Nisaea sediminum: one gene and its partner. The protein of the gene in region 1 interacts with the protein of each later gene in a pairwise test. Links are inferred from orthologs where the notes say so. Each region holds a gene or a part of one and is shown on either strand. Other genes may lie near its edges. The genes, in order: lpdA and IG122_RS09520.

Region 1 (6,543 bases):
GGTGCCGGACGGCGTCAATGTGAACCGGAAGCTGCAGCGCGTGATCGACCAGCGCCGCAAGGCGATCGAGACCGGCGAGGGCATCGACTGGTCGAACGCCGAGAGCCTCGCCTTCGGCACCCTGCTGGTGCAGGGCGACGGGGTCCGGCTCAGCGGCCAGGATTCGGGCCGCGGCACCTTCTCTCAGCGCCACTCGGTTTGGATCGACCAGAAGAGTGAAGAGCGCTACATCCCGCTCAACCACCTGGCCGAAGACCAGCAGACCTACGAGGTCATCGACAGCCCGCTCTCCGAAGCCTCGGTGCTCGGCTTCGAATACGGCTTCAGCCAGGCGGAACCGAATACGCTGACGCTCTGGGAAGCGCAGTTCGGCGATTTCGCCAACGGCGCCCAGGTTGTGGTCGACCAGTTCATCAGCTCCGGCGAGCACAAATGGCTGCGCATGTCCGGTCTGGTGATGCTGCTGCCGCACGGCTACGAGGGCCAGGGTCCGGAGCATTCCTCCGCCCGTCTCGAGCGCTATCTGCAGCTCTGTGGCGAGGACAACATGCAGGTGGTGAACGTCACCACGCCGGGGAACTATTTCCATGTGCTGCGCCGTCAGCAGCGCCGGGATTTCCGCAAGCCGCTGATCGTGATGTCGCCGAAGTCCCTGCTGCGTCACAAGCTCTGCGTCTCGACGCTCGACGAGATGGCGGAAGGCACGACCTTCCACCGCGTCATGTATGACAACGAGGTGCTGTGCAAGGACAAGGACGTCAAGCGCGTCGTGATCTGCTCCGGCAAGGTCTATTACGATCTTTACGAGGAGCGCGCGCGGCGTGGCCAGACCGACGTCTTCTTCCTGCGCCTGGAACAGCTCTATCCGTTCCCGCGCGCGGCGCTGATGCAGGAGCTGGCGCGGTTCCCGCAGGCCGAAGTGGTCTGGTGCCAGGAAGAGCCCTGGAACATGGGCGCCTGGTCCTTCGTCGACCGGCGGATCGAGAGCGTACTGATCGAGCTCGACGGTGCCTGCAAACGCCCGCTCTATGCGGGTCGTGCGGAAGCCGCCTCGCCTGCGACCGGCAACCATGGCCGCCATGTGCGCGAGCAGGAGGCACTGGTCTCCGAGGCGCTCGCGGTCGGCGAGGAAATGAGCAAGGGCAGCCGCTTCGCGGCGGAATAATCCGAACCAAGTCATTGCCGCCGGCCCATCCCCGGCGGCAAATCACATGATGCGCCGGTCATGGCGCCTTTAAAGAGAATGGACGGAGATATGGCGACGGAAATCAAGGTACCGGTTCTTGGGGAATCGGTGTCCGAGGCAACGGTAGCGCGGTGGATGAAGGCCGTCGGGGACGCGGTCGCGGCCGATGAGCCGGTGGTCGAACTCGAGACCGACAAGGTGACCCTCGAGGTTCCCGCGCCGGTCGCCGGCACGCTGCAGGAAATCGTCGCCGCCGAGAACGCGACCGTCGGCGTCGATGCGCTGCTCGGCGTGATCGCCGAAGGGGCCGCTCCGGCGAAGAAGGAAGAGTCCGCGAAGCCGGCCGAAGCCAAGGCCGAGGCCGCTCCGGCGCCCGCCAAGGAAGCGCCGAAGCCCGCGCCGGCTCCGGCCGCTGCGCCCGCCGCCGTTGCCGGCACGCACGAGGTCAAGACCCTGTCTCCAGCCGTGCGCAAGCTCATCGAGGACAACAATCTCGATCCCGCGAAGATCAAGCCGACCGGCAAGGACGGACGTCTGGTGAAAGGCGACGTGCTGGCCGCGATCGAGGCCGGAACCGCGAAGGCGACCGCGTCGGCTCCCGCCGGTGCCGCGCCGGCCGCCGCCGGACCGCTGCCGCCGCGCGCCGAGGATCCGCGCGAGGAGCGGGTGCGGATGACGCGCCTGCGCCAGTCCATCGCCCGCCGCCTGAAGGACGCGCAGAATACAGCCGCCATGCTCACCACCTTCAACGAGGTGGACATGACCGAGGTCATGGCGCTGCGCAATCTCTACAAGGACGGCTTCGAGAAGAAGCACGGCGTGAAGCTTGGCTTCATGTCCTTCTTCGTGAAGGCCTGTATCGCCGCGCTGCAGGAGCTGCCGGCGGTCAATGCCGAGATCTACGGCGACGAGCTGATCTACAAGAACTACTACGATATCGGTGTCGCGGTCGGCACGCCGCAGGGTCTGGTCGTTCCGGTCCTGCGCGATGCGGACAAGCTGAACTTCGCCGGCGTGGAGAAGGGCATCGGCGATCTCGGCCGCAAGGCGCGGGACGGCAAGCTCACCATGCAGGACATGACGGGCGGCACCTTCACCATCACCAACGGCGGCGTCTACGGCTCGCTGATGTCGACCCCGATCCTGAATCCTCCGCAGTCCGGCATCCTCGGCATGCACAAGATCCAGGAGCGGCCGATGGTCGTGAACGGCAAGGTCGAGATCCGGCCGATGATGTATCTGGCGCTGAGCTACGATCACCGCATCATCGACGGCCGCGAGGCGGTGACCTTCCTGGTCCGCGTCAAGGACGCGCTGGAAGATCCGCGCCGCCTGCTGATCGACATGTAATCGCGGCGCGCGCGGGCCCGGCCCGCGCGCGGCCTCTTCTCGAACGAGCTGACAAGAAAGCAATTCATCATGGCTGACAGCTACGATCTCGTCGTTATCGGTGCGGGCCCCGGCGGCTATGTGGCCGCGATCCGCGCCGCGCAACTGGGCATGAAAGTGGCGTGCGTCGAGAAGCGCGCGACCCTCGGGGGCACCTGCCTCAATGTCGGCTGCATTCCGTCCAAGGCGCTGCTCTCCTCCTCGGAGAAATTCGCCGAGGCACAGGATCACCTGAAGGAGATCGGCGTCGATGTCGGTTCCGTGAAGCTGAACCTGAAGCAGATGATGGCGAACAAGGCGAGCGTGGTCGAAGGGCTGACCGGCGGCGTCGCGTTCCTGTTCAAGAAGAACAAGATCGACTGGAAGACCGGCACCGCGGTGGTGAAGTCCGCGACCGAGGTCGAGGTCACCCCGGATAAGGGCAAGAAGGAAGTGCTCAAGACCGAGCGCGTCCTGATCGCCACCGGTTCCGAGCCGACCCCGCTGCCGGGCCTCGAGATCGACGAGAAGAAGATCGTCACCTCCACCGGCGCGCTCGAGATCGCCAAGGTTCCGGGTCACATGGTCGTCATCGGCGGCGGCGTGATCGGCCTCGAGATGGCCTCGGTCTGGTCCCGTCTTGGCGCCAGGGTCACGGTGGTCGAGTTCCTCGACCGGATCGTCCCGGGCATGGACGGCGAGGTCGCCAAGAAATTCCAGCGCGTGCTGCAGAAGCAGGGCATCGAGTTCAAGCTCGGCACCAAGGTGACCGCGTCCAAGAAGACCAAGACCGGCGTCAGCCTGACCGCCGAGCCCGCCAAGGGCGGCGATAAGGAGACCATCGAGGCAGACGTCGTGCTGGTCGCCATCGGCCGCCGCCCCTTCACCGCGGGCCTCGGCCTCGACAAGGTCGGCGTGAAGATGGACGGACGCGGCTTCATCGATGTCGATGCCGACTTCGAGACCAATGTCGAGGGTATCTTCGCCATCGGCGACGTGATCAAGGGTCCGATGCTGGCGCACAAGGCCGAGGAAGACGGCGTGGCCGCGGTCGAGACCATGGCGGGCCAGTCCGGTCACGTGGACTACAACCTCGTTCCGGGCATCGTCTACACCTGGCCGGAAGTGGCGAGCATCGGCAAGACCGAGGAGCAGCTGAAGGAAGCGGGCGTCGAATACAATGCGGGGTCCTTCCCCTTCTCCGCCAACGCCCGCGCCAAGTCCGTCGGCATGACCGAGGGCTTCGTGAAGGTCCTCGCCGACAAGAAGACCGACGCGGTGCTCGGCGCCCACATCATGGGCCCGGAAGCCGGCAACCTGATTCATGAGATCGCCGCGGTCATGGCCTTCGGCGGCTCGGCCGAGGATATCGGCCGGATCTGCCACGGCCACCCGACCCTGTCCGAAGCGGTCAAGGAAGCCGGTCTCGCGGTCGGCAAGGCCGCGATCCATATCTGATCGGAAGTTTCGAGATCGAAACAGAAGCCGCGGCCCTCGGGCCGCGGTTTTTGTTTGCCCATTCACTCACAAATGGTCGTCATCCCCATGCCAATGGGGACCCAGGGAAGGCGGGCCCGGTTCTACGATCCCTGGGTTCCCGCGTGCGCGGGAATGACGACGGTAAAGATCAGGAACCCCTCAGATCCTTCGCATCCTGGCGCCGGCTGAAGGGCAGCCAGAGCGAGAAGGCGAGCGGTGCGAGGCTTGGCAGCGCCACCGGGTCGGGGTCGGTGATCGGCAGAGGCAGTTCCTCGTTCGAGCCGCCGTCTAGCCAGAGCGCGAGCTTGCGGCCGAGCGCCGTGGTCATGGCGATGCCGCGGCCGTTGCAGGCGATGGCCGAGAAGGCGCCGTCGCCGAGCCGCATCAGCCGGGGCATGTAGTCTCGCGCGGCGGCGAGTCGGCCCTGCCAGGCGAAGTCTGCCCGGAGGTCCGGCAATTGCGGCAGCAATGCCTGCAGCCGCCCGAGATGGTGCGTGCGCCCGCGCTCGACCGAGCCGAACGGATTGGCGAGCAGGCCGCCGGTGACGATCCGGTTGTCGTCGGTCCAGCGGTAGGCGATCAGGTCCTTGCGGGTATCCGCCGAGCAGCGGTCGTTCGGCAATACGCTCTTGCGCAGCTCCGGATCGAGCTGCTGGGTCGCGACCTGGAAGAGGGTGATCGGGAACTGCGTGCCTTCCGCCTTCGGCGCGAGCCCGCCGCCGGTGCTGTTGGTGGTCAGCAGCACCCGGTCCGCGACGAGTGTGCCGTGATCGGTCGAGAGACGCCACTCGGCGCCCTGCTTCTCGATCCAGGTCGCCCGGCTGTCGATATGGAGCGTGACGCCGGCCCGGACCGCCGCATGGGCGAGGCCGCGGACGAAGGCGAGCGGGTTCAGGTGCCCGCCGGTCGGATCGAGGAAGGCGCCGTGATAGGCCTCGGAGCCGGTCTCCGCGATCGCCTCCTCGCGGCTGAGCAGGCGGACCGGTCGGCCGAGGTCCTGCCACTGCTGCACCCGGTCCTTCAGCCACTCCACCTTGTTCGCGGCATGGATCGGCTGCATCCAGCCGGTCTGCTTGCCCCAGCACTCGATGCCGTGGCGCCGGATCAGGTCGAAGACCAGCTCGCCGCCCTCGCCGAGCATGCGGACCAGAAGCTCGCCCTTCTCGGCGCCGAACTTGTCTTTGGCATAGCGCGGGTCGAGCCCGGTCAGCAGGTTGGGGACGACGAAACCGGTATTGCGGCCCGAGGCCCCGAACCCGGCTTCGTCCGCTTCCAGCAGCGTCACCTTGTGACCCGCCTCGGCGAGATGGAGGGCGGTCGAGAGCCCGAGGAAGCCGCCGCCGACGACGGCGATCTCCGTGCGCGCCTCGCCCTCGAGGCGCCTGGCCTCCGGTCCCGCCGGGGCGACGGAATGCCAGAAGGAATTCTGGAAACTGAGCGAGGGATGCGGCGCGCCCGCGAGATCTTCCCAGATGGTCGGCTTGTAGCCTTTATGCGCGATTTCCGGCATCGGCTCTTCCCTCGTCGGACGGGTTCATTATTGTGTCGGCCGACCTTGCGCCGTCAGAGACGAAGACCGCCGGTGAGACATGTCGTTGGGAGCATGTCCGAGCGGCCGGACGCGCGCAAGAGAAGTGAGAAAGGTCGAGAATGCGGGTCATCTGTCTGACGCTGTTCCTCGGTGCGCTGGTTGCGCCCGGCGTGCTGGCGCAGGACGTTTCCGACGGCGAGCTGGCCTCCGAAATGCGTTTCCAGGGCGGGCAGAGCGTTTTCCATTACGACTGGCAGCGTCTGACCGGAGACCTCACCTGCGACGGTGCGGCCGACAAGGTGGCCGGATATGTCGATCTGGACAATCCGGAGGGTCTCAGTTTCTTCTTCACGGTGGTCACGCGGCAAGACGGCAAGCTTGTCTCCGATGCGACGGTCACCTTCTTCGACGAGCGGCACGATCGCGGTCTCTGCGGCGAGGGAAAGCCGCCGCCGGTCCTGAGTCTCGAGCGGCTGACACCGGAGGAGGCACGGGAGCTGACCGGGAAAGAGGATGCGTGTCCAGTCGTGGTCAGGATCGACGACGGGCTGTGCGCCGCGCACCGCTATTTCTGGAGTGCGGAACCGGATCGGGACGACCGTCTCATGCCGGTGAAGAACTGAGGGTCGGGCAGGGACGAAAAGCGATGACCGGACGGATGCGGATATTCCTTGTTGCGGCGCTCGCCGCCGTGTTCGCCCCGGATTCTGTCCGGGCGCAGGACGTTACCGATGCCGAGCTCAAGGGCGAGATGCGCTTTCACGGCGGAGAGCACGCCGCTGCCCACGACTGGCAGGTGCTGACCGGGGACGTGACCTGCGACGGCGATGCCGACAAGGTCGCGGGATATGTCAGTCACGACAATCCGGACGGCCGGAGATTCCTTCTTGTCGTCGCCGCACGGGAGGAAGGGCAGCTGGTCTCCGAATCCGTCGTCGTCCCTTTCGACAGCGCGAACCAGGCCGGTCTCTGCGGTACT
Region 2 (6,578 bases), on another replicon or contig:
GGCCGAAGAGGCCTCCGTCTTCGTTCTGGAGGCGCATGTCACCTATGACCGCGAGGTGCATCCGGGAGACCGCTTGCGCTTTACGACGCAGTTTCTCGATCATGATTCGAAACGCGTGCACCTGTTCCACCGGATGTATCATGCCGGGGCGGGCTATCTCGCCGCGACCAATGAACTGATGATCATGCATATGGACCTTACGACGCGCCGTCCGGCGCCGTTTCCGGCTACCGCGCTGTCGCGGATTGCCGAACTGCACGACCTCCATAGAACGCTGCCGCGGCCAGACGCCGCCGGACACGCGATCGGCATCCGGCGGCGGTGACGAAATGTCCGACGGTTTTCCGGTAAAGTGGATTTCAAAGGGACGTGAACGAGCGCTCCATGTGCTTCGAAACGAGCAGGTGCTGCTTTCCGGCCTCGCGGTCGTGATCGGCGTCGCCGCGGCCTTTTCCGCCGTCCTGTTCCGGGAACTGATCGGCCTTATCCAGACGGGCTTCTACGGTTTCGAGCACGAGCGGGTGGCGTCCGGAGTCGCCGCGCTCGCTTGGTGGCACGTGCTGCTGGCGCCGGCCGTCGGCGGACTGCTGATCGGATTGTTCGTGCGGTATCTCATGCCCGGCGGCCGGCCACAGGGCGTGGCCGATGTGATCGAGGCGAATGCGCTGCGGGCGGGACGCGTCTCCGGGCGGGTCGGTCTCGGGGCGGCCTTCGTCAGCGCAGCCTCCATCGGCGCAGGCGCTTCTGTCGGGCGCGAAGGGCCCGCGGTGCATCTCGGTGCCACCATCGCAAGCTGGATCGGGCGCCGGTTCAGGCTCAACCGCTCGCAGTCCCGCACTCTCCTCGGCTGCGGCGTGGCGGCGGCGGTTGCGGCATCGTTCAACGCCCCTGTCGCCGGCGTCTTCTTCGCCCTCGAGGTGGTCATCGGGCACTATGCGCTGACCGCCTTCGCCCCGATCGTCATCGCCTCGGTCGCGGGAACGGTGGTGTCGCGAACCTATTTCGGCGACGTGCCGGCTTTCGTCGTGCCGCCGCACGAGATCGCGTCCTTCTTCGAGTTCGGAGCCTTCGCCCTGCTTGGCATTACCTCCGCCATCGCCGCGGTCGCCTTCATGCGGGTGTTCCGGTTTTCCCAGAAAGTGGCCGACTTCACCCGGCTGCCGCTCTGGATCAGGCCGGCCGTCGGCGGTCTCGCGGTCGGCGGAATCGCTGTCTTCTATCCCGAGATTCTAGGTGTCGGCTACGAGGCGATGGATAACGCGCTGAACGAGAATTACGCGCTGCTCATGCTTGTCACGCTGGCGCTGCTCAAGATCGTCGCGACAGGCATCTCCTTCGGCTTCGGCTTCGGCGGCGGGGTCTTCAGTCCGAGCCTTTTCATCGGCGCCATGGTCGGAGGCGCCTTCGGTATCATCGCGTCGATCCCGAACCCGGATATCTCATCCGGGCACGGCGCCTACACTCTGGTCGGGATGGGGGCCGTCTCGGGGGCGGTCCTCGGGGCGCCGATCTCGACCATGCTCATCATCGTGGAGCTGACGGGCGATTACCGGCTGACGATCGCTGTCATGGTGGCCGTGGTGATCGCCTCGCTGCTGACCCGGACCCTGCACGGACCGTCGCTGTTCCACGATCAGCTCGCGGCGCGCGGCATCACCGTGCGCGGCAGCCACGACGTCGCCGTGCTGAGCGGGGTAGTCGTGGCCGATCTGATGCGGGACGACCAGGCCTCGATTCGCGACGATGCGTCACTGGAGGATGTCAGGAAGGCGTTGCTGAGTGCGGCGGGCGGTGTTGTCTTCGTGGTCGATGGCAAAAACCGGCTGCAAGGCAGCATAACTCTGGCCGATCTCGGAAAATATGCTTTCGAAACCAACACGGAGGCAGAATTTAAGCTCGACGAGGTCATCGACCGGTCGCGCCCGATTCTAGCAGGCGGAGACGAATTGGGGACGGTCTTGGACCGGTTCGGTGCGGGTGGCGACGGGCAGCTTCCGGTCGTTCGCGAGACGGGCTGGCCGGTTCTGGTCGGGCGGCTCGACGAGGCCGACGTCATGCGTGCCTATAACCAGGCCCTGGAACGCCTGCGGGACGAGGAACATGGCGAAAGCCGGGGACGCTGAGCGGGAAGAGCAGCCTGAAAGGACGACGGGGTGCTTCCATTCACCCGTTGGGGACAAGTGATGGAGTGGCACCCCGTCTACCGTTTGTCGCGACCATTTGGGACCGGCTCTTGAAAGGTGCGACAACGGATTCGAAACCGTATTAACGCGAGACCCGATCCATCTGTGATATAGCTAGCGCAAGATGCGTCTACGGCAATGGAACGAGGCATTCGCTCTTGGTGGTTTTTTTTAATTCCTGGGAACCACCTCGATTTAAATGAACTGTAAAGCCTAATTTACTAAAACTTTGTTAAAGGGCGAAGCATTTGGCAAGCTCTTTCGGATCGTGCGCTGGATTGAATGACTGATCTGTTTTTTGAAAGTGAACCTGAACAACCGCTTTCGCGCGGTACCGGAGCCGAGCCCTATTTCGATGGGCTGAACACGCCACAGGCGGAGGCGGTGCGATCCCTGGACGGCCCGGTTCTGGTGCTGGCAGGGGCCGGAACGGGCAAGACCCGCGTGCTGACGACCCGTCTCGCGCATCTGATTTCGACCGGGACGGCGCGGCCCTGGAACGTGCTCGCGGTCACTTTCACGAACAAGGCGGCGCGGGAGATGCGCGAGCGGGTGGCCGCCGTGATCGGACCGATGGCGGAGCAGGTCTGGCTCGGTACCTTTCATGCCCTCGGCGCCAAGATCCTGCGGCGCCATGCCGAACTCGTCGGGCTGCGGCCCGATTTCACCATCCTTGATGCGGACGATCAGCAGCGGTTGCTGAAACAGATCCTGCAGGCGTCGAATATCGACGACAAAAAATGGCCGGCGCGCGCGATGATGGGCGTGATCCAGCGCTGGAAAGATCGCGGCCTGACCCCCGACAAGGTCGGACGGGACGAAGCGGGCGACCTCGCCGGCGGCCGCATGGTCGAGATCTATCGGCTTTACCAGGAGCGTCTGAAGATCCTGAACGCGGTGGATTTCGGGGATCTGCTTCTGCTCGTCGTCGACATCTTCCAGAGCCATCCCGATGTGCTCTCGCGGTACCACGATCAGTTCACCCACATTCTGGTCGATGAATATCAGGACACCAACGTCGTCCAGTATCTCTGGCTCCGGCTGCTGGCGCAGAGGAACCGGAATATCTGCTGCGTCGGCGACGACGACCAGTCGATCTACGGCTGGCGCGGCGCCGAGGTCGGCAACATCCTGAAATTCGAGAAGGATTTTCCCGGCGCCCGGATCGTCAGGCTGGAGCAGAATTACCGCTCCACCTCGCGCATCCTTGCGGCGGCGTCCGGCCTGATCGCCCATAACGAGGGGCGACTCGGCAAGACGCTCTGGACCGAGGGTGCGGACGGCGAAAAGCTGGAGGTCCGCGGGCTCTGGGATGGCGAATCCGAGGCCCGCTATGTCGGCGAGGAGATCGAGGCGCTGCAGCGCAAGGGCGCGAAACTCTCCGAGATCGCGGTGCTGGTGCGCGCCGGCTTCCAGACCCGAGAGTTCGAGGAGCGTTTCCTCACCATCGGTCTGCCCTACAGGGTCGTTGGCGGCGCACGGTTTTACGAGCGGATGGAGATCCGCGACGCGCTGGCCTATCTCCGGGTGATCAACCAGCGTGACGACGATCTCGCCTTCGAGCGGATCGTGAACAAGCCGAAGCGCGGGATCGGCGACAGCACCATGCAGGCTGTGCATCACCTCGCGCGGAACGAAGGTACGTCGCTCTACCGCGCGGCCGCGCGCATCGTCGAGACCGACGAGCTGAAACCGGCGGCGAAGCGCAAGCTCGCGGAGGTGATCGAAAATTTCGAGCGCTGGCGCTCCCTCGTCGAGGTCGAGGATCACAGCGACCTCGCCCGCATCGTGCTGGACGAGTCCGGCTATACCGAGATGTGGCAGAAGGACAAGTCGCCGGAAGCGCCCGGACGGCTCGAGAACCTTAAGGAACTCTGCGGGGCGATGGAGGAATTCGAGAACCTCGCCGGCTTTCTCGAACATATCAGCCTGGTGATGGAAAATGCGGAAAGTGCGGACCAGGAGCAGGTCAGCATCATGACCCTGCATGCCGCCAAGGGTCTCGAATTCAACGACGTATTCCTGCCCGGCTGGGAAGACGGCATGTTTCCGAACCAGCGGGCGCTGGACGAGAATGGCGCCGCCGGGCTCGAAGAGGAACGGCGGCTGGCCTATGTCGGACTGACGCGTGCGCGCAAGCGCGTGCATATCAGTTTCGCCGCGAACCGCCGCGTCCACGGCATGTGGCAGAGTGCGGTGCCCTCGCGCTTTGTCGAGGAACTGCCGGACGAGCATGTCGAGATTTCCAGCGAGACCGGGTTCCAGGGCTCGCGCTACGGCGGGTTCGGAGCCGGGGGCGGCTCCGCGGATCTCTGGGGTGATGGCGGTTTCGGCTATGGATCGGCCCAGTCGGGACGCGGTCCGGGTTACGGTCGGCGCCGGGGCGAAAGCCGTGCCGGCCCGCCCCTGCTGGAAGGCAAGGGCTATGTCGTCGACCGGTCTTCGCCGTCGGGCTTCTCGGTCGGGGAACGCGTCTTCCACCAGAAATTCGGCATGGGCACCGTCTCCTCCATCGATGGGGACAAGCTGCAGATCGCCTTCGACAAGGCGGGCAGCAAGAAAGTCGTCGCGAGCTTTGTGAGCAAACCATGAAACCAATCTGGCAGGTCTCGCTGGAGACCTCCGCGGAGGCGGCGCTCCCGCTTTCCGACGTCCTTGAGCCGTTCGTCGACGCGATTTCCGTATTCGAGGAAGAGGATCGCGGGATCTGGGTCCTCAAGGGCGTGACGACAGAGGAACCGGACCGGCGGGCCATCGTTGCCGCGCTCTCGGTTGCGGCCGCGGTCGAGGGCTACGCCTTGCCCGAAGTGGAGGTCGCCCTCTTGCCGGATACCGACTGGATCCGGCTCAATCGGGAATCCTTCCCGGCGATGCAATTCGGGCGCTTCCTGGTGCATGGCTCGCACCTCCGTGGCAAGACGCCGAAAGCGGTTCTCGCGATTGAAGTGGATGCGGCGCAGGCCTTTGGCTCCGGCTCGCACGGAACGACCGAAGGCTGTCTGCGCGCGATTGGCATGCTGTCGCACCGGATGCGGCCGCGGAACGTGCTCGATATGGGCTGCGGCTCGGGCATCCTCAGCATGGCGGCGGCGAAGATCTGGCCCGACGCCCTCGTGCGCGCCGTCGATATCGATCCCGTTTCGGTGACGACGACGCGGGAGAATGCGGTGGCGAACCGGGTTGCGGCGCGGGTCCGTGCCGACGCGGGCAACGGCTATGACGTCCTCGCCCGGGAGCCGTCGGGCTCCTACGATCTTATCCTCTCCAATATCCTTGCGCGTCCGTTGTGCCGGATGGCGCCCGACCTGGCGCTTCAGCTCAAGCCTGGCGGCATGGCGGTGCTGTCGGGATTGCTCTTCCATCAAACCGCCGCGGTCGTCGCGGCGCACCGGGGCCAGGGGCTCCGCCTGGTGCGCAAATGGCCCTGGGGCGCCTGGAGGCCGGTGTGGCTGGAAAAGAAAAAGGGCGCGGTCGGAGGCCCGCGCCGGCAGGGACGTATCTACTTAGGGGAAATTCGGCGGTTCCGAATGGGAGGAAGGTTCGGAACCGCCGGTATTCGAGCTTGGAAAGCCTCCTTTGGGGAGGGGGATATCAGGCGGCTTCCCGGTGCTCGTCGGTATTCGCGGCCTTGACGGTAACAACCGCCGGGGCTTCGGCGACGGCGGCCATCGGGGCGATGATCGTCTTCGCGGCGACCGGCTCGGTCGTGGACGCGGCCAGCTTGCGGGCGACATGGGCGATATCGCTGCGATAGAGGCCGATATCGGCCAGCATGCGGTCGTCGAGGTCGTTCAGTTCCGCCATCGTACGGGAGATCCGCAGGCGGTTGATCAGGTTCGAGAACATGGTTTTCACTCCGTTCACAAGAAGGGTGCCGATATAGCGGTTCCATTCCTGGCGGATGTGCATCTCGGCGGAATAGAGGCTGTGATTGCGGATCACTGTGTTGTCCGGATCGCTGATCCGGGCAACAAAGGGGCCCGCTTCAATCACGCGCAGGTTATCGGCGCGGCTCAGTTTGTAGTAGTTCATGATCTTCGCCTCGTAAGGCTCTGTTGTTCGATGACCGGAATATAGATCCTTGCTTGACATGCGAGGAGCGATGTGTTTGCAGCGCAGTTATGCGTTTGATGCATGCGCAAGCAAGATTGCCATGCGTTGAATTAATCGCTCGTTAATATTTCTTATCTGTCGTTTGGATTTCGCTCCCTTGTTCCCGTTCGCTCGGCTGCCTAATCTGGCGACGATCGATGAATTCAGAGAGAGCGGGGGGATCGCATGTCCGTAACGGGCGGCGCTGCGGAACGGCTGGCAGCATTGAGGTCCGCGCTGGCGGCGGCAGAGGTGGACGGCATGATCGTGCCGAGGGCCGATGAGCATCAGAGCGAATACCTG

Evidence for each region.
Region 2: the proteins of lpdA (region 1) and IG122_RS09520 interact in binary tests that used the Escherichia coli proteins (3 or more experiments, as listed by UniProt). The link is inferred for Nisaea sediminum from one-to-one orthologs.

Annotation. Positions count from the first base shown.
Region 1 is NZ_JACZCQ010000006.1:783,640-790,182, forward strand. The notes cover bases 1,873-4,808. They hold lpdA (dihydrolipoyl dehydrogenase), read left to right. Parts: upstream 1,873-2,605; coding sequence 2,606-4,012; downstream 4,013-4,808. Other genes in these bases: odhB (2-oxoglutarate dehydrogenase complex dihydrolipoyllysine-residue succinyltransferase), read left to right, coding at 1,873-2,536; IG122_RS15775 (NAD(P)/FAD-dependent oxidoreductase), read right to left, coding at 4,182-4,808. Outside these bases: IG122_RS15760 (2-oxoglutarate dehydrogenase E1 component), read left to right, coding at 1-1,165; more of odhB, read left to right, coding at 1,256-1,872; more of IG122_RS15775, read right to left, coding at 4,809-5,543; IG122_RS15780 (hypothetical protein), read left to right, coding at 5,684-6,187; IG122_RS15785 (hypothetical protein), read left to right, coding at 6,211-6,543. UniProt on the Escherichia coli protein: Lipoamide dehydrogenase is a component of the glycine cleavage system as well as of the alpha-ketoacid dehydrogenase complexes.
Region 2 is NZ_JACZCQ010000004.1:93,134-99,711, reverse strand. What follows is about bases 2,150-5,120. They hold IG122_RS09520 (ATP-dependent helicase), read left to right. Parts: upstream 2,150-2,465; coding sequence 2,466-4,775; downstream 4,776-5,120. Other genes in these bases: IG122_RS09515 (50S ribosomal protein L11 methyltransferase), read left to right, coding at 4,772-5,120. Outside these bases: IG122_RS09530 (thioesterase family protein), read left to right, coding at 1-325; IG122_RS09525 (chloride channel protein), read left to right, coding at 330-2,123; more of IG122_RS09515, read left to right, coding at 5,121-5,815; IG122_RS24000 (DUF1127 domain-containing protein), read right to left, coding at 5,775-6,215; IG122_RS09505 (aminopeptidase P family protein), read left to right, coding at 6,462-6,578. UniProt on the Escherichia coli protein: A helicase with DNA-dependent ATPase activity. Unwinds DNA duplexes with 3'-5' polarity. Translocates on single-stranded DNA with 3'-5' polarity. Initiates unwinding more efficiently from a nicked substrate than double-stranded DNA.